3 regions of the Streptomyces sp. SID5469 genome follow, and region 3 is predicted to be linked to each of the others. Evidence: riboswitches for the same ligand, from Rfam matches in the RefSeq annotation. Region 3 holds a riboswitch; each other region holds the start of a gene.
What was found. A riboswitch is a leader RNA that binds a small molecule or an ion and turns the genes downstream of it on or off. The one in region 3 is predicted to bind cyclic di-AMP.
Positions count from the first base shown of each region.

Region 1: linked by a shared signal. The riboswitch ahead of GTY58_RS18455 (transglycosylase family protein) and the one ahead of GTY58_RS36845 (C40 family peptidase) in region 3 are both predicted to bind cyclic di-AMP.
Region 2: linked by a shared signal. The riboswitch ahead of GTY58_RS18105 (C40 family peptidase) and the one ahead of GTY58_RS36845 (C40 family peptidase) in region 3 are both predicted to bind cyclic di-AMP.

Region 1 covers NZ_WWIN01000001.1:4,367,874-4,377,806, forward strand. Annotated here, with positions in the region: gene GTY58_RS18430 (NAD(P)/FAD-dependent oxidoreductase) at 179-1,570, opposite strand; gene GTY58_RS18435 (Ppx/GppA phosphatase family protein) at 2,156-3,097, opposite strand; gene GTY58_RS18440 (DUF501 domain-containing protein) at 3,232-3,756, opposite strand; gene GTY58_RS18445 (septum formation initiator family protein) at 3,785-4,261, opposite strand; gene eno (phosphopyruvate hydratase) at 4,378-5,670, opposite strand; gene GTY58_RS18455 (transglycosylase family protein) at 6,006-6,689, opposite strand; cyclic di-AMP (ydaO/yuaA leader) riboswitch at 6,694-6,873, opposite strand; gene GTY58_RS18460 (transglycosylase family protein) at 7,050-8,009, opposite strand; gene GTY58_RS18465 (cytochrome P450) at 8,534-9,790, shown strand; gene GTY58_RS18470 (nucleoside triphosphate pyrophosphohydrolase) at 9,845-9,933, opposite strand, start outside.
Region 2 covers NZ_WWIN01000001.1:4,294,106-4,304,038, forward strand. Annotated here, with positions in the region: gene GTY58_RS18100 (ATP-dependent DNA helicase) at 1-1,537, opposite strand, end outside; cyclic di-AMP (ydaO/yuaA leader) riboswitch at 2,016-2,207, shown strand; gene GTY58_RS18105 (C40 family peptidase) at 2,215-3,411, shown strand; gene GTY58_RS18110 (hypothetical protein) at 3,541-4,506, shown strand; gene GTY58_RS18115 (hypothetical protein) at 4,484-4,837, opposite strand; gene GTY58_RS18120 (C40 family peptidase) at 5,259-6,323, shown strand; gene GTY58_RS18125 (hypothetical protein) at 6,565-7,287, shown strand; gene GTY58_RS18130 (response regulator transcription factor) at 7,633-8,364, opposite strand; gene GTY58_RS18135 (ATP-binding protein) at 8,361-9,686, opposite strand; gene GTY58_RS18140 (PspC domain-containing protein) at 9,829-9,933, shown strand, end outside.
Region 3 covers NZ_WWIN01000001.1:8,453,381-8,463,313, forward strand. Annotated here, with positions in the region: gene GTY58_RS36800 (helix-turn-helix transcriptional regulator) at 1-601, shown strand, start outside; gene bioD (dethiobiotin synthase) at 605-1,321, opposite strand; gene GTY58_RS36810 (adenosylmethionine--8-amino-7-oxononanoate transaminase) at 1,323-2,612, opposite strand; gene bioB (biotin synthase BioB) at 2,605-3,771, opposite strand; gene GTY58_RS36820 (8-amino-7-oxononanoate synthase) at 3,932-5,089, shown strand; partial or broken gene GTY58_RS36825 (DUF397 domain-containing protein) at 5,111-5,336, opposite strand; partial or broken gene GTY58_RS36830 (helix-turn-helix transcriptional regulator) at 5,346-6,207, opposite strand; gene GTY58_RS36835 (ATP-binding protein) at 6,455-6,913, shown strand; partial or broken gene GTY58_RS41090 (LysR family transcriptional regulator) at 6,953-7,060, opposite strand; gene GTY58_RS36840 (DUF6328 family protein) at 7,172-7,693, opposite strand; gene GTY58_RS36845 (C40 family peptidase) at 7,775-8,248, opposite strand; cyclic di-AMP (ydaO/yuaA leader) riboswitch at 8,252-8,448, opposite strand; gene GTY58_RS36850 (hypothetical protein) at 8,784-9,092, opposite strand; gene GTY58_RS36855 (ATP-dependent Clp protease proteolytic subunit) at 9,100-9,735, opposite strand.

The DNA of each region.
Region 1 (9,933 bases), 4.1 Mb from region 3:
CCGGAACGTCCAACACCACGTAAACACCGGCGGAAGCCGCGCGCAGTCCCCCTTTCGCGTTACGAGTGAGCAAAATAGATGTAGCGACCATGCTTCTTTCGCCTGCGCGGGAACGCCGAAGGGGCCTCCCGCACCACGGATGGCGGAAGGCCCCTTCGGGCTGTTCGGTGACCGGAGGTCAGGAGGCCTTGGCCTTCTCCTCGGTCTTCGGCGCGACCGCGGCGGCCGGAGCCGGCGCCGGCTTGGCGGCCTCGTAGAACTCCTCGCGCGGGGACTCCAGCGCGCCCAGCGCCACGACCTCACGCTTCAGGAACATCTGCAGCGTCCAGTCCGCGAAGACCCGGATCTTCCGGTTCCACGTCGGCATCGCCAGGCCGTGGTAGCCGCGGTGCATGTACCACGCCAGCCGGCCCTTGAGCTTGATCTTCATCTTGCCCATGACGATCATCGCGACGCCCTTGTGGAGGCCGAGCCCGGCCACCGCACCCTTGTTGGAGTGCGCGTACTCCTTCTGCGGGAAGCCCCGCATACCGGAGACCACGTTGTCGCCGAGGACCCTCGCCTGACGCAGCGCGTGCTGCGCGTTCGGCGGGCACCAGGCGTTCTCGACGCCGGCCTTGCGGGCGGCCATGTCCGGCACCTGCGCGTTGTCGCCGGCGGCCCAGATGTAGTCCGTGCCCTGCACCTGGAGGGTGGTCTGGGTGTCCACGTGACCGCGCGGGCCGAGCGGCAGGCCGAAGCGGGACAGGACCGGGTTCGGCTTGACGCCGGCCGTCCACACGATCGTGCTGGAGTCGACCTCGAGGCCGTTCTTCAGCACGACGTGGCCGTCGACGCAGGAGTCCATCGAGGTGGAGAGGTAGATCTCGACCCCGCGGCTCTCCAGGTGCTCCTTGCCGTACTGGCCGAGCTTGGGGCCGACCTCGGGGAGGATCTTGTCGGCGGCGTCGACGAGGATGAACCGCATGTCCTCGCGCGACACGTTGTTGTAGTACTTGGCCGCGTCGCGGGCCATGTCCTCGACCTCGCCGATGGTCTCGGCGCCGGCGAAGCCACCGCCGACGAAGACGAAGGTCAACGCCTTGCGGCGGACCTCCTCATCGGTCGTCGAGTCGGCCTTGTCGAGCTGCTCGAGGACGTGGTTGCGCAGGCCGATGGCCTCCTCGATGCCCTTCATGCCGATGCCCTGCTCGGCGAGGCCGGGGATCGGGAAGGTGCGGGAGACCGCGCCCATCGCGATGACGAGGTAGTCGAAAGGCAGCTCGTACGCCTCACCCACGAGAGGGGCGATCGTGGCGACCTTGCGGTCCTGGTCGATGGTGGTGACCCGGCCGGTGAGGACCTCCGCCTTCGGCAGCACGCGTCGCAGCGGGACGACGACATGCCGAGGGGAGATGCTGCCGGCGGCGGTTTCGGGGAGGAAGGGCTGGTAGGTCATGTACGACCGGGGGTCGACGACCGTGACGGTCGCCTCGCCGTAGCGCATCTTCTTGAGAATGCGCCGAGCTGCGTACAGGCCTACGTACCCACCGCCTACTACGAGGATCCTGGGACGCTCCGTGGTGCTCATGCCATCGAGTATCCACCCGCCCCAGGGGGGTCGCTCGTGCGCCCCTTCACAAGCTTGGGTGAGCCCTCTGCTACACTGCGCGGCTCACGTGACCCAGGTCATGTCGATGGAGGGGAACCACCGCGCGGTGCGGACCGTTGTCAACACCGCGTGAGCTGCACTCCGGTCGTTCGAACGGGCCGAACCACCCTCCGCGCCCACCCGCCGGAAACACACCCGCAACGCTCCGCTGAGCACCCTCCCGCACCTGGTGAGCCCCCCTGAAGGGGGCAACCCACCGAATCGTCGCCCAGCAGGCCCGAAATCCTTGTGAAGAACTTCACGAAGTTTTCCGGCGGTGTGCCGCGGAGGGGGTCCGGAAGGCCCTCAGAGCGTGCTCATACGTTATCCGAACTGCTCAGGAGAGACTACCGGCGGGTAGCAAAGTGTCCCCCAGGTCACGCCCAAGGCCCCCCGAAACGCCTCACGAACACCTCGCCGGACACCTCACGAACGTCTCGCCGACGAGCGCGCGAGCGTCTCGCCGACGGCCGCGCGAGCGCCCCGCCGCCGACCTCGCGAACGCCTCGCTGACGGCCGCGCGAACTACGCGATGGACCAGGCGATTCCGTCGAGGATGTCGTGCTCGCTGACCACGACCTCCCGCGCCCCGATCCGCTCCATGATCGAGAGCAGTACGAGGGCGCCCGCGCCGATGACGTCGACGCGGCCCGGGTGCATGGAGGGGACGGCCGCGCGTTCGGCGTGGGTGGAGGCCAGCAGCCACTCGGTGATCTCGCGGACGCGGTCGTACGGGATCCGGGAGTGGTGGATGGCGACCGAGTCGTACTCCGGGAGGTTCTGCGCGATCGCCGAGATCGTGGTGACGGAGCCGGCCAGGCCGACCAGCGTGTGCGCCTCGTGCAGCGGCACGGTCTGCTCCACCAGGTCCAGCGCCGCGTCGATGTCGGCCCGGATCGCCTCGATCCGGTCGGGCGACGGCGGGTCGACTACCTGGCCGTCGTGCACCAGGTGACGTTCGGTCATACGGACGCAGCCGATGTCGACGGAGCGTGCGGCGCGCACATGGTCGTCGCCGACCACGAACTCCGTCGAGCCGCCGCCGATGTCCACGACGAGGAAGGGCTTGGCGAGGTCGTCGCGGCCGGTCAGCTCCTTGGTCGCGCCGGTGAAGGAGAACTCGGCCTCCTGGTCGCCGGTGATGACCTCGGGCTCGACACCCAGGATGTCGATGACCCCGCGCACGAACTCGTCGCGGTTCTCGGCGTCGCGGGAGGCGGAGGTGGCGACGAAGCGGATCTTCTCCGCGCCGTGCTCCTTGATGATCGCGGCGTACTCCCGGCAGGCCGCGAAGGTCCGCTCCAGGGCCTCGGGCGCGAGCCGCCCGGTCCGGTCGACGCCCTGGCCGAGCCGGACGATGGTCATCCGCCGGTCGAGGTCGACGAGTTCCCCGGTCTCCGGGTGGGCGTCGGCGACGAGGAGCCGGATGGAGTTCGTACCGCAGTCGATGGCGGCGACGCGGGTCATGGCAGTTCCTTGAGGTCGAGGGGTGAGTTCTCGGCTCCGGTCGGCGGCGATCGGCCCGTCCGGCGTTCAAGGACGGGCCGTTCAGGCCGAAGCGGGGGCCTGGGGGCGCGGCCCCCGGGGACGGGAACGGACGGTCACTCGTCGGCGGCCGGCACCACGCAGGCCCCCTTGCGCCACCACTCCGGCAGCATCGCGATCGCCTCGTCGCCCAGCGGGTTCACACCCGGGCCCGCGGCCAGGGAGTGGGCCACCAGCACATGCAGGCACTTCACCCGGTCCGGCATGCCGCCCGCGCTCGGGAAGCCCTCCAGGACCTCGATGGAGTCGCGGCGGGCGATGTAGTCCTCGTGCGCCGCGCGGTAGGCCGCGGCCAGCTCGGGGTCGGTCGCCAGCCGGTCCGTCATCTCCTTCATGACGCCGTTGGCCTCGAGGGTGCCGATCGCGGACGCGGCCCGCGGGCACGTCAGGTAGTACGTCGTCGGGAACGGCGTGCCGTCGGGCAGCCGCGGCGCCGTCTCGACGACGTCCGGCTGTCCGCACGGGCACCGGTGCGCGATGGCGCGCAGTCCGCGCGGCGGGCGCCCGAGCTGCTGCTTGAAGGCCTCGACGTCCGCGTCGGTCGGCTCGGTGCGCGGAGTGGTCGGCGGGGGCGTTTCCATGCCTGTACGTAAGTCTCTTTCTCGTTCTTCACTGGTCGGAGGCGTCGGACTTGTCGACCCCGTCCCAGACGTTGGCGTACCAGGGGCGGTCGGCCGCACCCTGCGTCGTCCGCGCCGGCTTGGCCGCGGCCGGGTCGATCACGATGTAGCCGGTCTCGCCCGGCATCACATAGTGCAGCCGCTGCCGGATCTGCTGCTCGGCGTAGGCGTCGTCCTGCCAGCGGGCCTTGAGGTCACGCAGCTGTTCGACGCGCTGCCGGGCCCGCTCCTGCTGCCGCTGGAGATCGGCGACCTCGGCGCGCTGGGACACGTACTGCCTTATCGGGTACGCGAGGGCCACGATCAGCGAGCACAGCACCAGCGCGAGCAGCGCGGCCCGGCTGGTCAGCCGGGAGCGGCGGGCCTGCCGCTTGGTCTGGGAGCGGTAGACGCGGGCCGCCGTCTGCTCGCCGAGCAGCCGCAGCCTGGTCGCGGTGGAGAACCGGTCCCGGTCCTTCACGGCCATCTCCCGCCTCCCCTTCACACGCGCGTACGTCCCCGCACACGGTACGGGACCGAGTACGGGGACGTACGTACGACGCTGCCCAAGGGCCTTGGCGGATCAGCCCTCGCTGTGCCTGATCAGTTCGCCGAGCGGAACCGGGGGAACGCCGAGCGGCCGGCGTACTCGGCGGCGTCGTCGAGGATCTCCTCGATGCGCAGCAGCTGGTTGTACTTGGCGACACGGTCCGAGCGGGCCGGGGCGCCGGTCTTGATCTGACCGCAGTTCACGGCGACGGCGAGGTCGGCGATGGTGACGTCCTCGGTCTCGCCGGAGCGGTGGGACATCATGCACTTGAAGCCGTTGCGCTGGGCCAGCTCGACGGCGTCCAGGGTCTCGGTCAGCGAACCGATCTGGTTGACCTTGACGAGCAGGGCGTTGGCGGAGCCCTCCTCGATGCCGCGGGCCAGGCGCTCCGGGTTGGTGACGAAGAGGTCGTCGCCGACGATCTGGACCTTGTCGCCCAGCTTGTCGGTGATGACCTTCCAGCCGGCCCAGTCGTCCTCGTACAGCGGGTCCTCGATGGAGACGAGCGGGTACGCGGAGACGAGCTCCTCGTAGTACTCGGTCATCTCGGCGGCCGAGCGGGACTTGCCCTCGAACTCGTACTTGCCGTCCTTGTAGAACTCGGACGCGGCGACGTCGAGCGCGAGCGCGATCTGCTCGCCCGGGATGTAACCGGCCTGCTTGATGGCCTCGATGATGAGGTCGAGCGCGGCGCGGTTCGACTCCAGGTTCGGGGCGAAGCCGCCCTCGTCGCCGAGGCCGGTGGACAGGCCCTTGGTCTTCAGCACCTTCTTGAGGGTGTGGTAGACCTCGGCGCCCCAGCGCAGGGCCTCGGAGAAGGACTCCGCGCCGATCGGGGCGATCATGAACTCCTGGATGTCCACGTTGGAGTCGGCGTGCGAGCCGCCGTTCAGGATGTTCATCATCGGAACGGGCAGCAGGTGCGCGTTCGGGCCGCCCAGGTAGCGGAAGAGCGGGAGGTCGCTGGCCTCGGAGGCGGCGTGCGCGACGGCGAGGGAGACGCCGAGGATGGCGTTGGCGCCGAGCGAGCCCTTGTTGTCGGTGGCGTCCAGGTCGAACATCGCCTGGTCGATCAGGCGCTGCTCGGTGGCGTCGTAGCCGACGAGCTCCGGGCCGATCTGCTCGATGACGGCGAGGACGGCCTTCTCGACACCCTTGCCCTGGTAACGGTTGGGGTCACCGTCGCGGAGCTCGATGGCCTCGAAGGCACCGGTGGAGGCGCCGGACGGGACGGCGGCACGACCCGTGCTGCCGTCGTCGAGGCCGACCTCGACCTCGACCGTGGGGTTGCCTCGGGAGTCCAGGATTTCCCGGGCTACGACGACGTCGATGGACGGCACGAGCATCTCCTTCTGGGATGTGACGCGAGTTACGCCGGGCCGGAGGCCCGGTTGGGCGCAGACCTGTGGAGGCCCCGCGGGATGAGCCTAACCGGCTCTGAGGGATCGGCCAGCCGGTCGACCACCTCATGGACAGAACCGAGAGTAAATTGTTTCCGAACGGAACAAAAGAGCCCCGGTATATCCGGTGCGACCGGGACAAGAAAAAGCCCCGCCCCGGTGCGTACGGGGGAAGACGCACCGGAGCGGGGGGCCCGTGGGGACGGGGGCGGCCCCTCACGAGGCCTCCACCATGGAGGTCACGTATGGGAGCGCGCTGTGGTTCAGGTACGAGCCTGTTGTCAGCTCAGGTGGAGCTGCTGGCCCGGGTAGATGAAGTCGGCGTCGTCGACGATGTCCTTGTTCAGCTTGAACAGCTTCTGCCAGCCGCCCGCGACGTGCTTCTTCTCGGCGATGGAGCTGAGGGTGTCGCCCTTGACGACCTTGTACTCGCCGTCGCCCTTCTTGACCTTCTTGCCGGTCGGGGTCTCGACGGTCTTGGCGGCCGGCCGCTCGTCCGAACGGGAGGCGCGCTGCTCGGTCGACTGGGTGGTGCTGCTCTTCGGGGTGCTCTGCTGCGGGGTGCTCGGGGCCGGCGAGCCGGCGTTGTTCGCGGCGCCCGAAAGTCCGGTGCCGCAGGTCGGCCAGGCGCCCTTGCCCTGGGCGGCGAGGACCTTCTCGCCGACCGAGATCTGCTCGGACTTGGAGGCCTGGTCGGCGGTGGAGGCGTAGGCCGTGCCGCCGTACGCGGCCCAGGTGGAGGCCGAGAACTGAAGGCCGCCGTAGTAGCCGTTTCCGGTGTTGATGGACCAGTTGCCGCCGGCCTCGCACTGGGCGACGGCGTCCCACTCGGAGGCGGTGGCGGCGGAGGCGTTGCCGGCCGCCATGAGCGGGGCGGCGACGGCGGCACCGGTGACACCGGCGATGGCGATCGCACGAGTGGCCTTGGACGGGCGGCGGTGCTTGCCCTTGCTGGAAAGCAGCATGAAGTGATCCCCTCACCGACGCCTACGAGGTGAGCTGTCGGGTTCGGGCCGGTTGAGTTGCCCGGCCGCGCGCCTTCCTCTGCCGATTCCGGCGCGCGACTTCACCCCTAGCCGGACCAGCCTCAAGTGCTGGGCCCGGCGCCTACCTTGGGTCCCCCGCTCCTGCCTGCGGCGCTTACGCGACGACTGTTCCCGTACGGCCGCTGGCAGGATTCGGCGTTGCGACCGTCGGGGCCCGCTGTGGCGAGCGATCACGACCGTAAGCAGTCGATCGCCGGAATTTCAAAGACGATCAGGGCTTCTGAGACTCATCTCTCACTCTCACCAAACCGGGACATTAGCGGTGAAAGACGGTCCGAACTACCGCTGCTTTTCGCCCGGTTCGGCAGCAAGTGCAAGGCTCTGACCGGGGACGATGACGTCCGGGTCGGCGCCGACGGTCTTCTCGTTCTCGGTGTACAGCGCGGACCATCCGCCCCTGAGCCCAAGGGAGTCGGCGATGGCCGACAGGCTGTCTCCGGGGCGCACGACGTACGCGTCGTCGGCCGCGTCGGGAGCCGCCTCGCGGGAGCCGTCGGAGCCGCGGGAGGCATGCCGGCCGGTGGAGTCGTCGGCGCGGCCGTCGGCGGCACTCTCGTCGGCCGTGTCGCCGCGGTGCCGGCCGGAGCTGGTGGACTCCGCCTCGGAGGGGGTCGAAGCGTCGCCGTTCTGCCCTGACTTGTCCGAGTCGTCACTCTTCGCCGCATCCGCGGACGAGCTGTCGGAAGTCGAAGAGCCGGACGGCGTGGCGTCGGCCTTGGCGGAGCCCTTGGAATCCTTGGCCGCGGACGAGGAGCCGGACGAAGAGGACGAGTCGGACAGGCCGGAGCTGATGCCGGAACCGGAGTCGGAGTCGGCCGTGGATCCGCTGCCGAGGAGGCCCGTGTCGACGTCGGCCGAACCGGAGTCCTGGCTGAGGCCGACAGCGATGCCGCAGGTGGACCAGGGGGAGCTGCCCTTGGCGGCGAGGACCTTCTCGGCGACGGCTATCTGCTGGGAGCGGCTGGCCTGGTCGGCACTGGGGGCGTAGTCGAGACCGCCGTACTTCTCCCAGTTCCCCTGGGACAACTGGAGCCCGCCGTAGTACCCGTTGCCGGTGTCGGCGCTCCAGGAGCCTCCGCTCTCGCACTCCGCGACCTGGTCCCACGTCGTACCGCTGGCCGCGCTGGCGCCGGTGGCGCCGAGCAACGGGATCGCGATGGCCGAGCCGGTCACGCCGGCCGCGACGAGGAGGGCCGGAGCCTGACGGGGGCGTCGGTGTCGACCGTTCCCGGAGAGCATGCGGTTGCCTTTCGCGTGACAGCAGTGAGCTGCGCGACGGTTGTGGCCAAGCGCCGCGCTTGATGCGTGAACGTATCCGTACTCGAACGCTTGTCACAAGTTAATGCCGCGCAGATCACGTGAAGATCACAGAGTTGAACGAATGTCAGTTCTCTCGCGACAGCTCTCTGTGTTAGTGCATGCGGGTACCTCACCGCCCAGCTGGGGTGAACTCCACCGGAAGCGTGCGCAATCCATGCATGACGCGCTTTCGGTGCAGCCCAAATCGACCGAATCCACCGCGAGTTGCAGTTCCTGGAGAGGGGCGAGCGGCGTCTGCCCACAGTCGGGCGGCGGGTACACCGAGGCAGCAGTGACGCCGTGCCCGTAGCCGAGGTGCTGGTTGTCACGTCGGGAGAGTCGGCACGGTGGCGGGGTCGGCACGGCGGCGGGGTCGGCACGGCGGCGGGGTCGGCACGGTGGCGGGGTCGGCCGCCGGTACGCGCCGACTCCAGCGAGAACGCGGCTCCCGGTACCGTCACCCCGTGAACGCCCCACATAGCGAACCCGAACTCTTCACCTGGGAGTTCGCCACCGACCCCTACCCTGCCTACGCGTGGCTCCGCGAGCATGCGCCCGTGCACCGCACCACACTTCCCAGCGGTGTCGAGGCGTGGCTGGTGACTCGGTACGCGGACGCCAAGCAGGCGCTGGCCGACGCGCGGCTCTCCAAAAATCCCGTGCACCATTCCGAAGACGCCCCCGGAAAGAGCAAGACGGGTATCCCCGGCGAGCGCAGCGCCAACCTCATGACCCATCTGCTCAACATCGACCCGCCGGACCACACGCGCCTCCGTCGGCTCGTCTCCAAAGCGTTCACACCCCGCCGAGTGGCCGAATTCGCGCCCCGGGTCCAAGAGCTGACCGACCACCTCATCGACCAGTTCGCGCAGACCGGAAGCGCCGACCTCATCCATGAGTTCGCGTTCCCCCTCCCCATCTACGCCATCTGCGACCTGCTCGGCGTCCCCCGCGAGGACCAGGACGACTTCCGGGACTGGGCGGGGATGATGATCCGGCACGGGGGAGGGCCGAGGGGCGGTGTCGCGCGGTCCGTGAAGAAGATGCGCGGCTATCTCGCCGAGCTGATCCACCGCAAACGGGAGGCGCTGCCGGCCGACCCCGGCCCCGGCGAGGACCTCATCTCCGGTCTCATCCGCGCCTCCGACCACGGCGAGCACCTCACCGAGAACGAAGCCGCGGCCATGTGTTTCGTACTGCTGTTCGCCGGTTTTGAAACGACCATCAACCTCATCGGCAACGGCACATACGCGCTGCTGCGCAACCCACAGCAGCGGGCGCGACTGCAGCAGTCGATCGAGCGGGGCGAACAGGACCTGCTCGACACCGGTATCGAAGAGCTCCTCCGCTACGACGGCCCCGTCGAACTGGCTACTTGGCGCTACGCGACCGAGCCCCTGGACATGGGCGGACAGCGCATCGCTTCCGGTGATCCCGTGCTCGTGGTCCTCGCCGCCGCCGACCGTGATCCCGCGCGTTTCGACGAGCCGGACACGCTCGACCTCTCCCGCAGCGACAACCAGCACCTCGGCTACGGACATGGCATCCACTACTGCATCGGCGCGCCGCTCGCCCGCCTCGAAGGCCGCACGGCGCTGGCCACCCTGCTGCGCCGGCTGCCCGATCTCCGCCTTGCCGCCGATCCCGCGGACCTGCGCTGGCGAGGCGGCCTGATCATGCGCGGGCTGCGCAACCTCCCCGTGGAGTTCACGGCCACCTGACACATGTGGCTCACCGCGTTCACGCCGCCGACCCCGGCAGGTCCGCCGCTTGTGTCAGTCCCCCGCCGCGCCCGTCTCCTCCGCCCCCCGGATCGCGTCCCGGTAGGCCCGCGCCGCCGCCCGGAGTGCCGCCTCCGGGTCCA
Region 2 (9,933 bases), 4.2 Mb from region 3:
CGTCGATCATCGCTTCCGCGCGGTCGCCGATGCCGCGCTTGGGCACGTTCAGGATGCGGCGCAGCGGGACCGAGTCCTCCGGGTTGGACAGGACCCGCAAGTAGGCCAGGACGTCCCGGACCTCCTTGCGCTCGTAGAAGCGGACACCGCCGACGACCTTGTAGGGCAGGCCGACGCGGATGAAGATCTCTTCGAAGACACGGGACTGCGCGTTCGTCCGGTAGAAGACGGCGACGTCTCCTGCCTTTGCCTCGCCCGCGTCCGTCAGCCGGTCTATCTCGTCGGCGACGAACTGCGCCTCGTCGTGCTCGGTGTCGGCGACATAGCCGGTGATCTGCGCGCCGGCGCCCGCGTTGGTCCACAGGTTCTTGGGGCGACGGGACTCGTTGCGCTCGATGACCGCGTTGGCCGCGCTGAGGATCGTCTGGGTGGAGCGGTAGTTCTGCTCCAGGAGGATCGTCGTCGCGTCCGGGTAGTCCTCCTCGAACTGGAGGATGTTGCGGATGGTCGCGCCGCGGAAGGCGTAGATCGACTGGTCGGCGTCACCCACGACGCACAGCTCGGCGGGCTCGAGGTCGTCCTCGCGGGGCGGCTCGTCCTCCGGGCGGGCGCCGCCACCCGGTCCCGGAACCCCGACCAGCTCCCTGACCAGGGCGTACTGCGCGTGGTTCGTGTCCTGGTACTCGTCGACGAGGACGTGGCGGAAACGGCGGCGGTAGTGCTCGGCGACGTCCGGGAAGGCCCGCAGCAGGTTGACCGTCGTCATGATCAGGTCGTCGAAGTCGAGCGCGTTGGCCTCACGCAGCCGCGACTGGTACATGGCGTACGCCTGGGCGAGGGTCTTCTCGAAGCCGTCTGCGGCCTGGGCGGCGAAGTCCTCCTCGTCGATCAGCTCGTTCTTCAGGTTCGAGATCTTGGCGCTGAAGGACTTCGGCGGGAAGCGCTTGGGGTCGAGGTCCAGGTCGCGGCAGACCAGGGCCATCAGACGCTTGCTGTCGGCGGCGTCGTAGATCGAGAAGGAGGAGGTGAACCCGAGCCTCTTCGATTCACGCCTCAGGATGCGCACGCACGCGCTGTGGAACGTCATCACCCACATCGCGTTGGCGCGCGGGCCGACCAGCTGCTCGACGCGCTCCTTCATCTCGCCCGCGGCCTTGTTGGTGAAGGTGATCGCGAGGATCTGGCCGGGGTGCACATGGCGCTCACCCAGCAGGTGCGCGATCCGGTGCGTGAGCACGCGCGTCTTGCCGGAGCCGGCACCGGCCACGATGAGCAGGGGGGAACCGGCGTGCACCACGGCCGCGCGCTGGTTCTCGTTCAGCCCGTGCAGGAGCGTGGCCGGGTCCACGGCGGGGCGGGGGGCTCCGTCGCGGTAGTACGTGTCCCGGTCCGGCGGCACGTCGAACTTCCCGCCGAACAGATCGTCCGGAACCGACTCCGGTACGTGATCGTCCTCGGGCGGCGGCGGGGGCTCCTCCTCGTGGGCCCGCGAGGGCTTGAGGTCCGCCAGGAAGCTGTCATCAAAGAGGCTGCTCATCGCTCTCCGAGTCTAGGCTGCCCCACCGACAACCGGTCGCCGCCCCAGAAACTCGGTGCCCCGATGGGCCGCAATTCGGTGCCTCGAGGGACCGCGGAGGGCCGCTGAAGTCGACGATCTTCCGATTGCGATCACCCAACACCCCACCACTGTCCGCATTTGCCGCGTTACGGCCGGCGACTGACCGGAAGAGATCGGCCGGGCGAGAAGCCACCCAGCGCACGCCCCAGCAGCGCCGCACTCCCCCAGGCCCCGCCCCGCTCCACCCCACTCCACCCCACTCCCGCCACCTACCACCACGACAACGTCCGGACAACTCACCCCAGACCCATCCCGATTGCCCGCGGGCAGCGACCCCCGTGGCTAAGGTCACGAAAATGTATCGGGCATATCGCGCATCAAACTTCACACAGGCCACACGAGTTGGCTACCGTGCCCGGCAGGCCGCACGACCCCCACCGGCGAACATCGCCGGGCCGCGCGGCCTCCGCCGAGTCCGGCGTGCCGCCCGTGGCAGCTGGAGCCGGGGACCCAACCGACCTCGGGGTGAATCGGCTCAGCCGCCTTGAAGGGCTTCAACCGCCTTGAAGGGCAACGACCGTAGGGCAAACCTTCCGAAGCACGCGCCCGAACCCGACAGCTAACTCGGTAGGCGGAACACGGAAGGAGACGCCTTCATGGCGCCGCACCGAAAGCCGCGTCCCGCCGGCACGCGCATGGCAGGCATACGGACCCCGGGCCTGGCGACGGCGGCTCTGACCTCCGTGGCCCTGCTCTCCCAGACGGCCAACGCCGCGCCCCCGGCCGACGACAAGCCGAGTCTCGAAGAAGTCGAGAAGAAGGTCGACGACCTCTACCGCCAGGCCGAGTCGGCCACGGAGAAGTACAACGCGGCCAAGGAGAAGACCACCAAGCAGCGCACGCGCGTCGGCACCCTCCTCGACGAGGTCGCGCAGCGCACCCAGAAGCTCAACGACGCGCGGGAGCGGCTCGGCTCGTTCGCGGCGGCGCAGTACCGGACCGGGGCCTCCGCACCCGACACCACGACCTTCCTGCTGGCCGACAGTCCTCAGGACTATTTCGACCAGACCCAGTTGATGAGTCGGCTGACCGACCACCAGAAGGACGCCGTCGACGCCTACGTCACCGAGCAGGCCGCGACGACGACGAAGCGACAGGAGGCGTCCCAGAGCCTGGAGACCCTCACCGAGTCGCAGAGTGCGCTCAAGACGGCCAAGGCGACCGTCCAGCACAAGCTCGCCACGGCGCGCGAGCTGCTGTCGAAGCTGACCGCCGAGGAGAAGGCGCGGCTCGCGGCGATCGAGAAGGAGAAGCGGGCCGCGGCCGACCGCAAGGCGGAGGAACTGGCGCGGCAGCAGGCCGCGGCCGCGCAACAGACCGCCCAGCAGGACCCGGCGTCCGGAACCGGCAGCACGTCCGGCGCCACCGGCGCCACGGGCTCCACGGGGTCCACGGGGTCCACGGGGTCCACGGGGTCTGCCGGATCGTCGTACTCGACCAAGGCTGGCAAGGCCCTCGCCTTCGCCCGCGCGCAGATCGGCAAGCCGTATGTCTGGGGCGCCACCGGTCCCGGCTCGTACGACTGCTCGGGGTTCACCCAGGCGGTGTGGAAGGCCGCCGGCGTCACGCTTCCACGCACCACCTATGACCAGGTGAACGCGGGCACGACGGTCTCCCTCTCGAACATCCAGCCGGGCGACCTGGTCTTCTTCTACGACGACATCAGCCACGTCGGCCTCTACATCGGCAACGGCATGATGATCCACGCCCCGAAGCCGGGCGCGTACGTCCGCGAGGAGTCGATCTTCTACGACGGCGAGTCGGCGATCCACAGCGTGGTGCGGCCGGCCTAGCCCACGCATTCCCCCGCGGCGCACGCGCGTGACCGGTTTTCGTGCGCCACGCGCACGTGACCGGTTTTCGTGCGCCACGCGCGCGTGCCCCGTACCGCCATGCGCGCGTACGTCCCTAGCATCGGGCCCATGCCAGGCACCCCTCAGCCCCGCACCTGGTGGGCGCCGCTCCCGCCCGCCGACGGAGCCGCCGTGATGGCGACCGGCGTCGTGTCGGTCGGACTGCATCTGACCGGACACGAGGTCCTGTCCCGCATCGCGCTGGTGGCGGCCGGAGCGGCCTGGCTCGCGCTCGCCGCGGACTTCACCGTACGGCTGCTTCGCGAGCGGGAACGGTGGGCGGCCGAGGCGGGGACACCGGCCGCGCTCACCGCCGTGGCCGCGACCGCCGTCCTCGGGACCCGGTTGTCCGCGCTGGGGTGGCAGGGCCTGGCCGAGGCGCTGCTGGCCCTGGCCGCCGCACTGTGGCCGGGGCTGCTCTTCCTTGTCGTACGGCGCTGGGAACGGCACATGCCCGGGGTGGTGCTCCTGGCGTGTGTGGCCACGCAGGGGCTCGCCCTGCTCGGCGCGACGTTGGCGGCCGACCTGGGGGTGGCGTGGCTCGCGCACACGGCGCTGGTGTTCTTCTGGCTGGGGCTCGTCCTGTACGCCGTCGCCCTGTGGCGCTTCGACCTGCGGCAGGTCGCCGAAGGCGCCGGAGACCACTGGATCGCGGGCGGTGCGCTCGCCCTCTCCGCGCTGGCCGGCGCACAGCTCGTCGCGGCCCGCCGCAGCGGCGGCCCCTACCTCTGGAACGACGACGACAACGGCGTGCTGCGGACCGTGACGGCCGCGCTGCTCGTGCTCGCCCTCGGCTGGTACTGCGTGCTGTGGGCGGCCGAGCTGCGGTGGCCGCGGCCGGCGTACGACGTCCGGCGCTGGGCGACGGTCTTCCCGATGGCGATGACGGCGGTGGCGGTGCTGTCCGTCGCCATCGTGCTCGGCGTCCCTTGGCTGTGGGGGCCTGGGCAGGTCCTGCTGTGGATCGCGGTGGCGGTGTGGCCGGCCGTCTGCGCGGCCGCCGTCGTGGACATCAGGTCCAGAGCACCGCGATGAAGATGTTCGCCGTGGTCAGCAGGCCGACCAGGCCGAACAGCCCCTTGTCGACCTGCTCCTCGTCGCGCTTCACGTAGACCAGGCCGAGGATGACGATCAGCAGCGCCAGTTTCACGCCGATCTTGATGGTGTTGACCGAGTGGTCGTCCGCCTGGTTGAGGCCCACCAGGGCGACGCCCGTGACCAGCATGGTCAGCGCGCCGTGCAGCATCCCGGGAACGAAGCGGGCCGTGCCCCGGCCCATCGCCTTCATCTGGGTGAGGAAACCGCCGAGGAGCGCGGCGATGCCGATGATGTGCAGGCCGACGAAGAGATGGATGAGTACGTCCATGAGGCCGGAGCCTAATCAGAGGGGCTCGTGCCCCCTGACACCGGCCCACCACCCAGGGACCCCGGTCCTCGCATATATGCATCCCTTAGCACCCCGCCGCACCTGCGCGCCCGCGGAACCGCCACATCGGTCATCACCCTGCGTGAAGTCGGCGTCCCTGGTCCGGGATCACGGTCACATACGGTCACCTGGCAGTCTCCTCACGCCAGTTCCGTACATTGCGTTACGGGGCCCTCGCCGTCAGGTTTAGCGTCCTCCACCAGGTGACCGGCTCCCCACCGCCGCCCGGGCCAGGGGCGGCAGCCGGACACCACCGCCGAAAGGTCCGGCGGCGGCCTGCTCCCCCTGTGCGGGCCGCCGCCGGACGCGTAACCGCTGACCGCTCGCGTCCCGGCGGTCGTACGGAAGGATGTGGGCCCTCGTGGCAGCACACCGCAAGCCCAGACAGCGCTCCCTCGGCGGTCATACGGCCCGTACCGCCGTCACGGTCGCCCTCGCGGGTGCGGCGACCGCGACCGCGTTCGACGGGACCGGGCACGCCGAGCCGCAGCTGTCTCCGGCACAGGTCAAGGCCGAGGCGGACAAGCTGTACGAGCAGGCGGAGGCCGCCACCGAGAAGTACAACGGGACGAAGGAGAAGGCCGACAAGGCGGAGCGGCGGCTCAATGCGCTGCGCGACGAGGCGGCACGGCGGACGGAACGGCTCAACTCGGCCCGGGACGCACTGGGTTCGGTGGCGGCCGCGCAGTACCGCTCGGGCGGCCTCGACCCCGCGGTGCAGCTGATGCTCTCCTCCGACCCGAAGCAGTACCTGGACGGGGCCGCGGTCGCCGAGCGGGCCGGGAGCCGGCAGGCCACGGCCGTGGAGCGCGTACGGAAGCAGCTGCGGGAGATCGAACAGCTGCGCGGGGCGGCGCAGGTCGAGCTGGCCTCGCTGAAGTCCCGGCAGACGGAGCTGAAGCGGCAGCGGAAGACGGTCACGACGAAGCTGACCGAGGCTCGGCGGCTGCTGTCCCGGCTGACGGACGCGCAGCGGGCGCAGCTGGACACGGCGGGGGGCGCCGGGCATGCCTCGCGCTCGGCGGCGCGGGACCTGGGGCCGGCCTCCTTGTCGGCCGCGACCGCCGAGGCGCCCAACTCACGGTCGGCGGCCGCGGTCTCCTACGCGTACGCGAAGCTCGGCAGCCCCTATGTCTGGGGCGCGACCGGCCCCGACGCGTTCGACTGCTCGGGCCTGGCGCAGGCGGCGTACCGCTCGGCCGGTATCTCGCTGCCGCGCACGACCTACGCCCAGATCGACACGGGCCGCCGCGTCTCCCGCTCCGAACTCCTCCCCGGTGACCTGGTGTTCTTCTACTCCGGGATCAGTCACGTCGGGATCTATGTGGGGCACGGACAGATGATCCACGCGCCGAATCCGACCGCACCGGTACGGCTGGCGCCGATCGACGAGATGCCGTTCGCGGGGGCCACTCGGGTGGTGTGAGGACGCCTCCCGCACCGAGGCGGTCGGGGGCGCGGCGAGAGCCTCTCCCTGTCCGCGGAATGGGGGAGGCTTCCGGACAGGTACGTCGGCGCGTGGGCGTCGGGGACACGGCAGCGCGATACCGTCGGCGCGAACAGCACCGCCCTACAGCACCGCCCGACGCTCGCCCCGTTCGCGAACCGTGCTCCGTCCGTTGCCGCCGCGGCCTCGCCCCCCGCGGTGCCCGCCCGGGAAGGCCCCGATGCCCCGCTCCACGCTGCCTCCTCCGCCGCCGCCCGCGCATCTGCGGACCTGGCCGGACCGTTCGGCGCTGCTGGCCGACCGGTGGCGGGCGCTGGAGGAGCTGCGCAGACGGAGTCTTGGGGTGCACCGGGTGCTGCTGCTCTGGCTGCTGGCGGTCACGGCGATCATCGGCTGGGCGCTGCTCGTCCTGCCGTTGCAGCAGATCGAGCAGGAGGACCCCACCAGCCTCGTCCTCGGCCCGCTCTTCGCCATTCTGGGCCTCGCGGCGCTCACCCCCTCGCTCGTCACGGTCAGCCTCGCCGTCCGCCGCGACGGCCGGATACACCAACTTCTGGACGACTGGCTCCGGCTGGACAGCCACCCGCCGACGGACGCCCGTCTCCGCGCCCCCGGCCTCAGCCTCTTCTGGCTGCTCTCCTCACTCTGCGTCTGCGCGATCGGCCTGTGGTCGTCGTTCGCGGCGACGGCCGACGCCAAGCCCGGTGGGGGCACCTACGGCGATGTCGCCCTGGGGATGGGTATCGGCCTGATCCTGTGGCTGACCGGCCTCATCGGCGTGGGCAAGGCCGTACGTCATTACCGGTGGGCGGTACGGGCGTTGCGGCCGCGGCCGGGGGTGCGGTCAGGGGCGGAGCCGGCTCCCGGGTTGGGGGCGGCACCGGGGCCGGGGGCAGCACCCGGGGCCGGACCGGCGTCGGGGGAAGCGTCGAACGGTCGGTGACCTTGAGGTCCGGGAGGTACGTCTCTCAGCCGACCTCCCGCAGCGCCTCGCCGATCGCCGTCACTCCCTCAGCGGGGGCCCCGGCCGTGTCCGGTGACGCGACGCAGCCGGGCGGCAGCCCCGGCGGCCCGGCCGCCTGCGGTGCCAGGACAGCGGATGCGCCGGCTCTGTCCCTGCCCCGCCACTCCCCCGCCCGCATGTCCCGTCATCTGCCCCGGCGTTGCCGCCACGCAGGCGGAAACCGGGTGACCGGCCGCCGCGCACCCACCCCATCGTCAGACCGGTCGGGTCAGACCAGCCATGTCCTGCCGGTCGCGTCCTACTAGTCGGGGCAGACCAGCCGGGTCAGACCAGTCGGCGGGCCGTGGCCCATCTGGTCAGCTCGTGACGGTTCGACAGCTGGAGCTTCCTCAGCACCGCCGAGACATGGGACTCGACCGTCTTGACGGAGATGAACAGCTGCTTGGCGATCTCCTTGTACGCGTAGCCGCGGGCGATCAGGCGCAGGACCTCGCGCTCGCGCTGGGTGAGGCGGTCCAGGTCCTCGTCGACCGGTGGGGCGTCGGTCGAGGCGAAGGCGTCGAGGACGAAGCCGGCCAGGCGCGGGGAGAAGACCGCGTCGCCCTCCTGAACGCGGAAGACGGAGTTGACCAGGTCCGTGCCCGTGATGGTCTTGGTGACATAACCGCGGGCCCCGCCGCGGATGACGCCGATCACATCCTCCGCCGCGTCCGAGACGGACAGGGCGAGGAAACGGACCGGCTGCTCCGCGTCGGCCATCAACGGCGCGCAGCGGCGCAGGACTTCGACCCCGCCGCCGCCCGGCAGATGGACGTCGAGGAGGACCACCTCGGGGCGCGTGGCCGTGATGACCGTGATCGCCTGGTCGACGTCCGCGGCCTCGCCGACCACCTCGACGCCGGTGCGCTCGGTCTGCCCGATCTCGGCCTGCACCCCCGTCCGGAACATGCGGTGGTCGTCCACGAGTACGACCCGCACATGCCGCCCGGGGGCGTCCGCTCCGGTCACGCCGCCGTTCGGCTCGGCCGACCCGCTCGGCTCCTTCGCGTCACTCATGACGTCTTCTCCGCCCTCTCCATCTCCAACTCGACCTCCGTACCGCCGTCGGGCACCGCACGCAGCCGTGCCGTTCCGCCGTTGCGCTCCATGCGGCCGATGATCGATTCTCTGACGCCCATGCGGTCGCCGGGTATCGCGTCGAGGTCGAAGCCGGGGCCCCGGTCGCGAACGGACACGAAGACCGTCCTGCCCTCGACTTCGGCGTAGACCTGTACGGCTCCGCCGTCGCCACCGTACTTGGCGGCGTTCACCATTGCTTCCCGCGCGGCCTGCATCTGTGCGGTCAGGCCCTCGTCGAGCGGGCAGTCGCCGACTATGACGACCTCGATGGGGACACCGTGCTTGTCCTCCACCTCCGCCGCGTTGCGCCGGACCGCCTCGGCGAGGGTGTCCGGCTCGTCGGCCTCGTCCTTGCCGGTTCCCTCGGGCTTGTAGAGCCAGGCGCGCAGGTCGCGCTCCTGGGCACGGGCGAGGCGCCGCACCTCGTTCGCACTCTCCGCGTTGCGCTGGATCAGGGTCAGGGTGTGCAGCACCGAGTCGTGGACGTGGGCGGCGACCTCCGCGCGCTCCTGGGCGCGGATACGCATCAGGCGCTCCTCGGAGAGGTCCTGTGTCATGCGTACGAGGTAGGGGCCGGCCAGGAGCGCTATGCCGACCAGGACCGCGAGCGCCGCCTGGAGCACCGAGCCGAGGTGGGCAGCGGAGCCCTGTAGGACGAAGATGCCGGAGACACCGGCGGTGACCAGCAGGACACCGGCCGCGGACCGCAGCAGCGTGAGTGTGCGCCGGCGGCGGCCGACCTCCACCCAGCGGGCCCGCCGTGCGTTGTCCGCCTGGCGCCAGACCAGGGCGACTCCCGCGCCGACGAGCACGGTGGGCCAGAGATACGCCTTGGCTCCGCCGCCGAGATTCACCTTGCCGACGAAGACCATCGCCACGACGACCATGAGGAGCAGAGCGGCGATCTGTCCCTTGTCGGGCTTGCGGGCGACGAGTCTGCGACGGCCGTCCGCGGCGGTCTCGGTGGTGAGGGCAGGCGGGCGCTGGGCGTCGACGCCGCCCACGCCGAGCGGCACGAAGAACCAGAACGCGGCGTACAGCAGCGCGCCCAGCCCGTCCGCCATGAACAGGCCGACGAACACGAGCCGCACCCAGATCACGGGCAGACCGAGATGCCCGGCGAGCCCCCGCGCCACGCCCCCGAGCCAGCGTCCGTCACTGCTGCGGTAGAGCTTGCGCGGGAGCCGCGGGTCGGCGAGTGGCACTGCTGCGGCGTCCGGCATGCCATCGATGTTCACACGACCGGCCCACCCGGGCATCAGGGTCTACCCCCGAGACTCCCCTGATCTTCGAAAGACCGCTGATCGAACACTTCCCGCCGCCCCCGTCAGGGCAGATATCAGGGTTCCGCCAGGGTCATCCCGACTGCCGCCGGGCGGCCGCGGCGGCGACGATATACACATGACAGATCAGCAGCACGCGGCACCGGAGCCGGGCCCCGGTCCGGGCCCCGGCACCGGCCGTGGTCCGGAGCCCGGCGCGGACCACGGCGCCCGACCACCGGCG
Region 3 (9,933 bases):
GGCGGCCGTCCGCACCGGCGACACCCGGGTCGCCCGCGCCGCCCACGCCGACTACGACCACTGGGCGCGCACCATCCGCAACCCCGACGAGCTGGCCCTGAGCGCCCGCTGCCGAGCCCTTTTGGCCGGCGGCCCCGAGGCCGTGGACCACTACCGCACGGCCCTCGACCTGCACGCCTGCGGTACCCGGGACTTCGAACGCGCCCGTACGGAGCTGCTGTTCGGCGGCGCACTGCGCCGGCTGCGCCGCCGGGCGGAGGCGCGTGACCGCCTGCACAGCGCCCTGGCGGCCTTCGAGCACTTCGGCGCCCCGCAGTGCGCGGCGCAGGCCCGGGCGGAACTCCGTGTTCTCGGCGGTCTGGGCGGTCTCGGCGAACCGTCCGCACCCGCCCGCGGCGCGGACGACCTGGCCGCCCGGTTGACCGCCCAGCAGCTGATGGTCGCCCGCATGGCCGCCGAGGGAGCCACCAACCGGGAGATCGCCGCCCGCCTGCTCCTCAGCCCACGCACCATCGACCACCACCTCCGGGGCGTCTTCGCCCGGCTGGGGATCCGGTCGCGCATCGAGCTGGTACGGCTCCTGGGCGAGACGGACGTGTGAGGCCTACGGCACGAACGCCGAGGCGAACGTGTCCGCGTCCCACGTTCCGCCCAGTCGGGGCGCCAGCCAACCCGGCGCCCCCGCACGGAAGCCGACGGGCGAGTGCGCGCCGGCCCCCGCCGGAATCGCGCCGAGCAGACCGGCTCCGGCCACGGCCGGCAGGTCGGCGAGGTTGCAACGGGAGGCGAGGTCGGGCGACTCGGGCCAGCTCCCGATGACGACACCCGCGAAGCCGATCTCCCGGCGCCGCAGTTCACGTGCCGTCAGCTCCGTGGTGTTCAGCGTGCCCAGTCCCGCCGACGCCACGACCAGCACCGGCGCGTCCAGCAGCCGGGCCGCATCCGCCAGGGTGCCGTCCGCGTCGTCGAAGCGCACGAGCAGCCCGCCCGCCCCCTCGACCAGCACGAGATCGTGCTCCACCGCCAGCTTCGCCGCGGCCTCGGCCACCTCGTGCGGCCCCACGGGCGGCAGACCGGCCCGCCGGGCGGCGGTCGCGGGCGCCAACGGCTCGGGATAGCGGGCGAGTTCGAGCGTCGTCACCGCACCCGCGAGACGGGCCACCTCGTCGGCGTCCCCGCGCTCGTCGGGCCGTACGCCCGTCTGCGCGGGCTTGAGCACGGCCACGGACCGCCCGGCCGCGACGGCGACCGCCGCGACGGCGGCCGTCGTGACCGTCTTGCCGACCTCCGTGCCGGTCCCCGTGATCACCAGTACCGACATGTCACCCTTCCCTTGCCGCCGCGCACACCGCGCCGGCGATCCGTGCCACATCCGCGTCACCCGTGACGTACGGCGGCATCGTGTAGACGAGGTCGCGGAACGGCCGCAGCCACACGCCCTCGCGCACGGCGGCCCGTGTCGCGGCCGCCATGGCCGCCTCGTCGAGGGGGCGGTCGAGCTGAACGACACCGATGGCCCCGAGGACCCGTACGTCCCGCACTCCGGGCAGGTCGGCCGCGGCGGCGAGCCCCTCGCGCAACCCCGTCTCGATCCGCTTGACCTCGGTCTGCCAGTCCTGCCCGAGCAGCAGGTCGATCGAGGCGTTCGCCACCGCGGCGGCGAGCGGGTTGCCCATGAAGGTGGGCCCGTGCGCGAGCACCGGCACCTCCCCCCGGGAGATCCCGTCGGCCACCCGCGCCGTGCACAGCGTCGCCGCCAGCGTCAGATAGCCGCCGGTCAGCGCCTTGCCCAGACACATCACGTCCGGCGTCACCCCGACGTGGTCCGCCGCGAACAGCGCGCCGGTGCGCCCGAAACCGGTGGCGATCTCGTCGAACACGAGCAGCACGTCGTGCGCGTCGCACGCCTCGCGCAGCACCCGCAGATAGGCGGGGGAGTGGAACCGCATCCCGCCCGCGCCCTGCACCACCGGCTCCACGATCACCGCGGCCAGTTCGTCGGCGTGCCGCTCGATCAGTTCGCGCAGCTGATCCGCGTACGACTCCTCGTAGGCGACCGGCGGCGCGTCGGCGAACACCTGGCGCTGGAGCACGCCCTGCCACAGCTCGTGCATCCCGCCCTGGGGGTCGCACACGGACATCGGCTGCCAGGTGTCGCCGTGGTAGCCGCCGCGCCAGGTCAGCAGCCGCTGCTTGCCGGGACGGCCGAGCGACCGCCAGTACTGGAGGCACATCTTGACCGCGACCTCGACCGAGACCGAGCCGGAGTCGGCGAGGAAGACGTGCTCCAGACCCTCGGGCGAGATGTCGACAAGACGCTTCGCGAGGCGCACGGCGGGCTCGTGGGTGAGCCCGCCGAACATGACATGGCTCATCCGCGACAGCTGCTCGCGCGCCGCTTCGTTGAGCACGGGGTGGTTGTAGCCGTGGATCGCCGACCACCACGACGACATGCCGTCGATCAGTTCGCCCGTTCCGTCGGCCATGCGCAGCCGCACCCCGCTCGCCGCCTCGACGACGAGCGGTTCCTGACGGCCGGGCATCGGCCCGTACGGGTGCCAGACGTGCCGCCGATCGAGGTCGAGCAGCTCGGCCAGGGACAGGTCAGGCATTGGGCGCGAGGTCCGTTCCGGCACCCCGGCGGCGTACGGCGACCAGGTCCGTACGGGCCTCGTCGGTCCGCGGCGCGGGAGCGGAACCGCAGGCTCCGCCGCCCTCGTGCGACCCGCACCCCGCGCTCTGCTCAGACCCGCAGCCGCCGGCCGGCGCCCGGTGCTCCGGCAGCGTCACCTGGTCGGCCCCCTCCACCTCGAACCCGGCGTCCGCGATCATCTCCAGGTCCGCCTTGCCCGCCTGGCCCTCGCTGGTGAGGTAGTCGCCGAGGAAGATCGAGTTGGCGAGGTGCAGCGCGAGCGGCTGCATCGTACGGAGGTGGACCTCGCGGCCGCCCGCGATGCGGACCTCGACGTCCGGGCAGACGAACCGGACCATCGCGAGGATGCGCAGACACCGCTGAGGCGTCAGGTTCCACTCCTTGGCGAGCGGGGTGCCCTCGAACGGGATCAGGAAGTTGACCGGAACGGAGTCCGGGTCCAGCTCGCGCAGCGAGTAGACCACGTCGACCAGGTCCTCGTCCGTCTCGCCCATGCCGGCGATCAGCCCCGAGCAGGCCGACAGGCCCGCCGCGTGCGCCTTCTGTACGGTCTCCACCCGGTCGGCGTACGTGTGGGTGGTCGTGATGTCCCCGTACGTCCCCTCGGACGTGTTGAGGTTGTGGTTGTAGGCGTCCGCGCCCGCCTCGCGCAGCCGGTCGGCCTGGCCGTCGGAGAGCAGACCGAGGCAGGCGCACACCTCGACGCCCTCGTTCTGGTCCTTGATCGCCTTGATGGTGTCGGAGACCCGGTCCACGTCCCGGTCCGTCGGGCCGCGGCCGCTGGCCACCAGGCAGACCCGCTTGGCGCCGCCGGCCAGCCCGGCCGCCGCGGCCTGCGAGGCCTCGTCCGGCTTGAGCCAGGTGTACTTCAGGATCTCGGCCTTGGAGCCGAGCCGCTGGGAGCAGTAGGAGCAGTCCTCGGGGCACAGGCCCGACTTGAGGTTGACGAGATAGTTGAGTTTCACCCGTCGGCCGAACCAGTGCCTGCGCACCTTGCCGGCCGCGGCCACCACATCGAGCACGTCGTCGTCGGAGGTGGCAAGGACGGCGAGCGCCTCGGCTCGGCTCGGCAGCTCGCGCCGAAGCCCCTTTTCCACCAGCGTGTTCAGCAGGTCCATGAGAGCCGATCCTGTCCTATGCGACGGGCCCGGGCCAAGGAGAGTTTGCACAACAGAGACGGTTCAACGTGTGGGTATTGCCACATCCTGGGCGGCCGACGGTCCCGCTAGGGTCTGTGCACTGCCTACAAAACACCCGTCACTACGGTCCGGAGGACACATGGCGTTCGGCTGGATCGACGAGCAGGCGCACACGCGCCGCCGGGCCGGTCTCGTACGCACCCTGCGCCCGCGCCCCGCCGACTCGCCCCTCCTCGATCTCGCGAGCAACGACTACCTCGGCCTCGCCCGCCATCCCGAGATCACCGAGGGCGCGGCCGAGGCGGCCAGGACGTGGGGCGGCGGCGCCACCGGCTCCCGCCTCGTCACCGGCACCACGGAACTGCACGGCGAACTCGAACGCGAGCTGGCCGACTTCTGCGGCTTCGAGGCGGCCCTGGTCTTCTCCTCCGGGTACGCGGCCAATCTCGCCGCGGTCACCGCGCTCGCCCCGCACGGCTCCCTGATCGTCTCCGACGCGGGCAACCACGCCTGGCTCATCGACGGCTGCCGGCTGGCGCGGGGCACCACCCAGGTCGTCGCGCACGCCGATCCGGACGCCGTGCGCAAGGCGCTGGGGACGCACGAGGGCCAGGCCGTCGCCGTCTCGGACACGGTCTTCTCGGTGGACGGCGACGCGGCCCCGTTGGCGGACCTCGCCGAAGCCTGCCGGCAGTACGGTGCGGGGCTGGTGATCGACGACGCGCACGGGCTCGGCGTCCTCGGCGACGGCGGCCGGGGCGCCCCCTGGGCGGCGGGGCTCGCGGGCGCGCCGGACGTGGTCGTGACGGTCACGCTGTCCAAGTCGCTCGGCAGCCAGGGCGGCGCCGTGCTCGGTCCGGCCCGGGTGATCGACCACCTGATCAACGCGGCCCGTACGTTCATCTTCGACACCGGGCTGGCCCCGGCGGCGGCGGGCGCGGCCCTCGCGGCGCTGCGGCTGCTGCGCCGCGAACCGGAGCGTGCCGCACGGGCCCGTACGGTGGCGAAGGAACTGCACACCCGGCTGACGGCGGAGGGCCACGAAGCGGTACGGCCGGACGCCGCCGTCGTCTCCGTGCGGGCGCCCTCCCCCGAGCAGGCGGTGCGGTGGGCGGCGGACTGCCGGGCGGCGGGTCTCGCCGTCGGCTGTTTCCGCCCACCGTCCGTGCCCGACGGCATCTCCCGGCTGAGGCTGACCGCTCGCGCGGACCTCACCGACGGTCAGATCGACCGTGCCGTGCGGGTGATCGGCGAGACGCGGCCATACGTCGGCGTAACGGCCGTGCATCGCACCTAGTGCGGGACGAGCGGTCGGCTGTCAGTCCAGTCCGGCGACGAATCCCTCCCAGGCCTCGGGGGCGAACAGCAGGGCGGGGCCGCTCACGTTCTTCGAGTCGCGGACGGCGACCAGGCCGGCCCAGGGGCCGGGGCCCGGCCGGGCCGTCTCGACGCAGTTGTTCATTCCCCGTGCTGCGGCTGCTGCGCAGCCACCGCACACCTGGCAGAGAGGTACTTGAGGATACGCACCGAGGCAGTGCAGTCATGGTGCCTCCTTACGAGCCGTCACCTAATGCGGCGCATGTAATCCAACGTGTCCTTGGGTGAAAGGGCGTGGAACCGAAGGGTGTCGAAGGCCTCGCTGTAGGCCTGGAGGTCTTCTTTCCGCTCGAGATAGAGGCTACTCGTCAGGTGGTCGAGAACAACCACATCCAGATCAGATCTGCTCGGAAAGGAGAAGATAACGAAAGGCCCGGTGATTCCGATGTGGGCCCCCGCGGCGAACGGCAGTACCTGAAGCCGCACTTGAGGCAGCTTGGCCGCCTCCAGCAGCCGTTCCAGCTGCTGCGTCATGACCTCCGGGCCGCCGACCTCCCGGCGCAGCACCGCCTCGTCGAGGACCGCGGTCAGTTCCAGCGGCGGGTTCGAACGCAGGACGTCCTGCCGGGCCAGCCGCACCTCCACCAGAGTGTCCAGCTTGGCGTCCTCCGCGCTGCCGACCGCGGCCCGGGTCACCGCCCGGGCGTACTCGGGCGTCTGGAGCAGGCCCGGCACCACCGAGGTCTCCAGCGTGCGCATCGCGCTGGCCTGCGACTCCAGACTGATGAAGTCGCGGTACGTCGGCGGCAGCACCCCGCGATAGGCATGCCACCAGTTCTGCCGGACGCCGCCGTCGTCGGAGCCCGCCAACACCAGCAGCAGCTCGCGCAGTTCGGGATCCTCGACGCCGTATACGTCCAAAAGCAGCCGTACGTCGGGCGGTTTCACCCCGCTGGAGCCCGTCTCGATCCGGCTCACCTTGGACTGGTGCCAGCCGACGAGACCGGCCGCCTGGCCACTGGTGAGGCCCGCCCGGGCGCGTAGGGAGCGTAATTCGGCGCCGAGTTTGCGGCGGCGCACTGCTGGTCCGTACTGCATGGCCGACTCCTTTCGCCCGGGAAGCGGGCTCGCGGCGACGGTAGAGGATGGGCCGAATGCCCACCCAAATACGGTCGGTCGTCGGAGAGTTCACCGCTTCGGGCGACAGATATATGCATATCTTGGTGGATCGGCACCGAGGCCGCCCTGGTGATGGCAGTCTGGCGCGAAGCACCAGTCCGGGACCGTACTCGAACCCTCCGCTCCGTGTCGGGCCCCGGTCCCGTGGGAAAGGGACGACGTCGCCATGGCAGATCACCAGGAAGCATCCGTCACTCTGCCGAGCGATCCCGCCTCGGTCTCCGCCGCCCGAAAATACGTCGCGAGTGTGCTGGCCGAATGGGGCCTGCCGGGCGACGCGGAAGTCGCGGACACCGTGCGCCTGATCGTGTCCGAGCTCGCCACCAACGCGGTCCAGCACACCTTCGGGCAGTCACCCACGTTCACGGTTGACATCGCGCTCGACCGCGACGAACACCTGCACATCGGTGTCACCGACAGCCATCCACGCTTCCCGAAACGACTGCCCGCGGCCGTCCAGCAGGACAACGGCCGCGGAATGGTCATCATCCGCTGGCTGACCGCCGAGTGCGGCGGCAGGATGCGGGTCCGGCCCACCCGGGAGGGCGGCAAGACGGTACTGATCGAACTCCCGTGGGCGGTGTCCGCGCAGCCGGTGACGGCAGGGGGGCAGCAAGAACCCTGACCGCGCTGAACTGTGCCGCACGGCTGCTTGAACCGGCCACCGGGAGAGCGCGGGCGCGGTGCGGCCGAGGTGTTCGGCCGTCCGGGTGATCGAGCCGGCCCCGGCGACCGCCGTCAGCGCCACGGGTCGGGGCGGGTCGGGGCGCAGGCATGGTCGCCGTGCCGCGTGTGGACGTCTGTCACGGCGTACGGACGCTGCGGTCGCCGCGCACGGCGCCGCGTGCAGCCCGGGCCGTCGTGGCCGTCACCGGCGCCGTTCTCAGGGTTCTCGGCGTGGTTCTGCTTCCGGGCCGGCCGGCCGCGCGAGAGCCGAACGCTGCGCCATCAGCGGCAGTACGACCCACAGGGCCACGCACACGGCCAGCGTCCCCGCGCCGGCGGCGATGCCGGCACCCCGGCCCAGGGCCACGTCCACCACGAGCAGCACCGACCCGGTGAAGGCCAGCATCAGCACTCCGAGGCCGATCGAGGCCAGGCGGGAGGAGAGCCGCACGATGGTGGGCTTGGCGTTCTGCTGGAACAGCCCCCGGTGCACCGCGGCGGGCGCCGTGAACAGCGCCGCGGCCAGCATGGAGAGCAGCAGCGTGGTGACGTACGTGGCGCGCTGCACCGTGTCGAGGGCCGGGAAGCGGGGGGTGAAGGCCAGGGTCAGCAGGAAGGCGAACAGGATCTGGACGCCCGTCTGGGTGACCCGCAGTTCCTGGAGCAGCTCCGCGAAGTTGCGGTCGGCGCGTTCCAGGGATGTCTCGTCGCGCAACGCTCGGGCAGGTCGGTCGGCCATGGGTGAACGAGTAACCGTTTCGGCCCGTGTCACGCCCCGTCGGGGTGACGGCGCGGCCGCGCCGTCACCCCGACGGGTGGGTCAGCTGACCCGGCCGTACCACACGCTCTTCGTCCAGATCTTCTGGAGCTTCACCACTTCCCCGGTCTTCGGGGAGTGCCAGATCTTTCCCTTCCCGGCGTAGATGCCGACGTGGTACACGCTCCGGCCCGAGTGGAAGAACACCAGGTCCCCTGCCTTGCGGTGGGACGCGGAGACATGGTGGGTCTTGTTGTACTGCGCCGCAGCCGTACGGGGCAGGCTCTTGCCCGCCTTCTTGAACGCGTAGAGCGTGAGCCCGGAGCAGTCGAAGCGGCGCGGCCCCGCGGCGCCCCACTTGTAGGGGGAGCCCTTCTTGGACGCCGCGATCTGGAGTGCCTTCGTCGCTGGTGTCGCGGCCGCGGCGTCGGAGGCGACGCCCGGGACCGCGATGCTGCCGCCCACGGCAGCAAGGGTGAGAGCTGAGGCCGTACCGGCCCTGGTCAGCAGCGAGGGGACACGATTGAGCGCAGACATGCGCAACCCTTCGTCAGCCGCCTGTGAAGGATGACCTGTCGGATTCGGACTGGCGAAGTAGCCCGGCCGCGTACTGCGGCTTCACCCCAAGGACCTTCCGGATCTCTCCGGAGGCCCGCCTTGCTGGGTCCTCCACTCCTGCCGATCCACTCCTGTCGACCAGTCATCCGGGCGGCGGCAGGACTCGGCGTCCGCCCGGACCGCCCCGCCGCTGTGGCGGGGGCTTGCCGTCAGGAAGGGATCTTCACCCACAGGTGTCCGAAAATCCCAACGGAACGGGGAGTTTGTGTTGTTACTCACCACTCACCCGTTCGGGTGGACACCCCTTGTTTTCGAACGGTGTTGGGAGCACCGAGGAGGCCCGGACCTGCACTGGAATGCTCTATTCCGCTTTTGGCTTACGCGCGTTGCGCAACTTGTACGGGCCTGAAAAATTGGGGCTTCTACGCTGATCGGGGGTACGCCATTTGGTTCGTTTGGAACCCGGGCCGGACGCTCGTGGCGCGCGGTGGGCGCCGGCCCGGGTGTGGGTGCGTCAACTGTCGGATCGCGGCGGCACGGTGACCCGGGCCGCGCGCCGCTCGCCGTCGAGGACGCGCAGGGCCTGCGCGAGGGTCGGGGCGTGCAGCTCGCTCTCGCCGCGCTGGTGCATCAGCGTCAGCGCGTCGCGCAGCGCGGTCGCCTTGCCCACCAGTGCCTGGGCGGCGCGCAGTCCGCGGTAGGTGTCTCCCGGGCGCGCGGGGTTGATACGGCCGAGGAGGTCGACCACGTCGAGGTAACGGTCGATCAGCTCGGCCTCGGCGCGGGTCAGTGCGGGCAGCGGAGGCAGTTCGGGCGGCAGCATCGGCGGCTCACCTCGCGCCGGGCGCGGCGGCGGACGACTTGCGGCTCGGGACGACCCGGTCGACCAGGCCGTACGCCACGGCCGCCGGCGCGTCCAGGATCTTGTCCCGCTCGATGTCGGCGGCGACGCGCTCGGGGCTCTGCCCGGTGTGCCGTACGAGCAGTTCCTCCAACTGCTCGCGGGTACGCGCCAATTCCGCGGCCTGGATGACCAGATCGCTCGCCTGGCCCTGGACCGGCGCGGGCAGCGACGGCTGGTGGATCAGCACGCGTGCGCCGGGCAGCGCGAGCCGCTTGCCCGGTGTGCCACCGGCCAGCAGCACGGCGGCGGCCGATGCCGCCTGCCCCAGGCAGATGGTCTCCACGTCGCAGCTGACGAACTGCATCGTGTCGTAGACCGCGGTCATCGCGCTGAACGAGCCGCCGGGGGAGTTGATGTACAGCGAGATGTCCCGGTCCGGGGCCAGGTGTTCGAGGTGCATGAACTGGGCCATCACATCGTTCGCCGACGTGTCGTCGATCGGTGTCCCGAGAAACACGATCCGTTCGTCCAGCAGCTTCGAGTACGGATCCAGTGTCCGGAGCCCGGTACTGAGGCGCTCGGTGAACTCGGGCAGGGCGTAGCGGGCGGACGGTCGGTTCATGGCTTGCCCCTCCTCGGAATGACTCCTGTCGAAAATGTACAGGACGTACAGACTGTGGGGAGGTCTCTCGCTGACAGCGAAAATCCCCGTGGGGCAAGGGCTCCACGGGGATGCGCGGCGGCTCGGAGCTCAGGGAAGAGGGGCGGGGCGGCGGCCGAAGTGTCTCGGAAGGGGACACGTCAACGGGATCCTCCACTC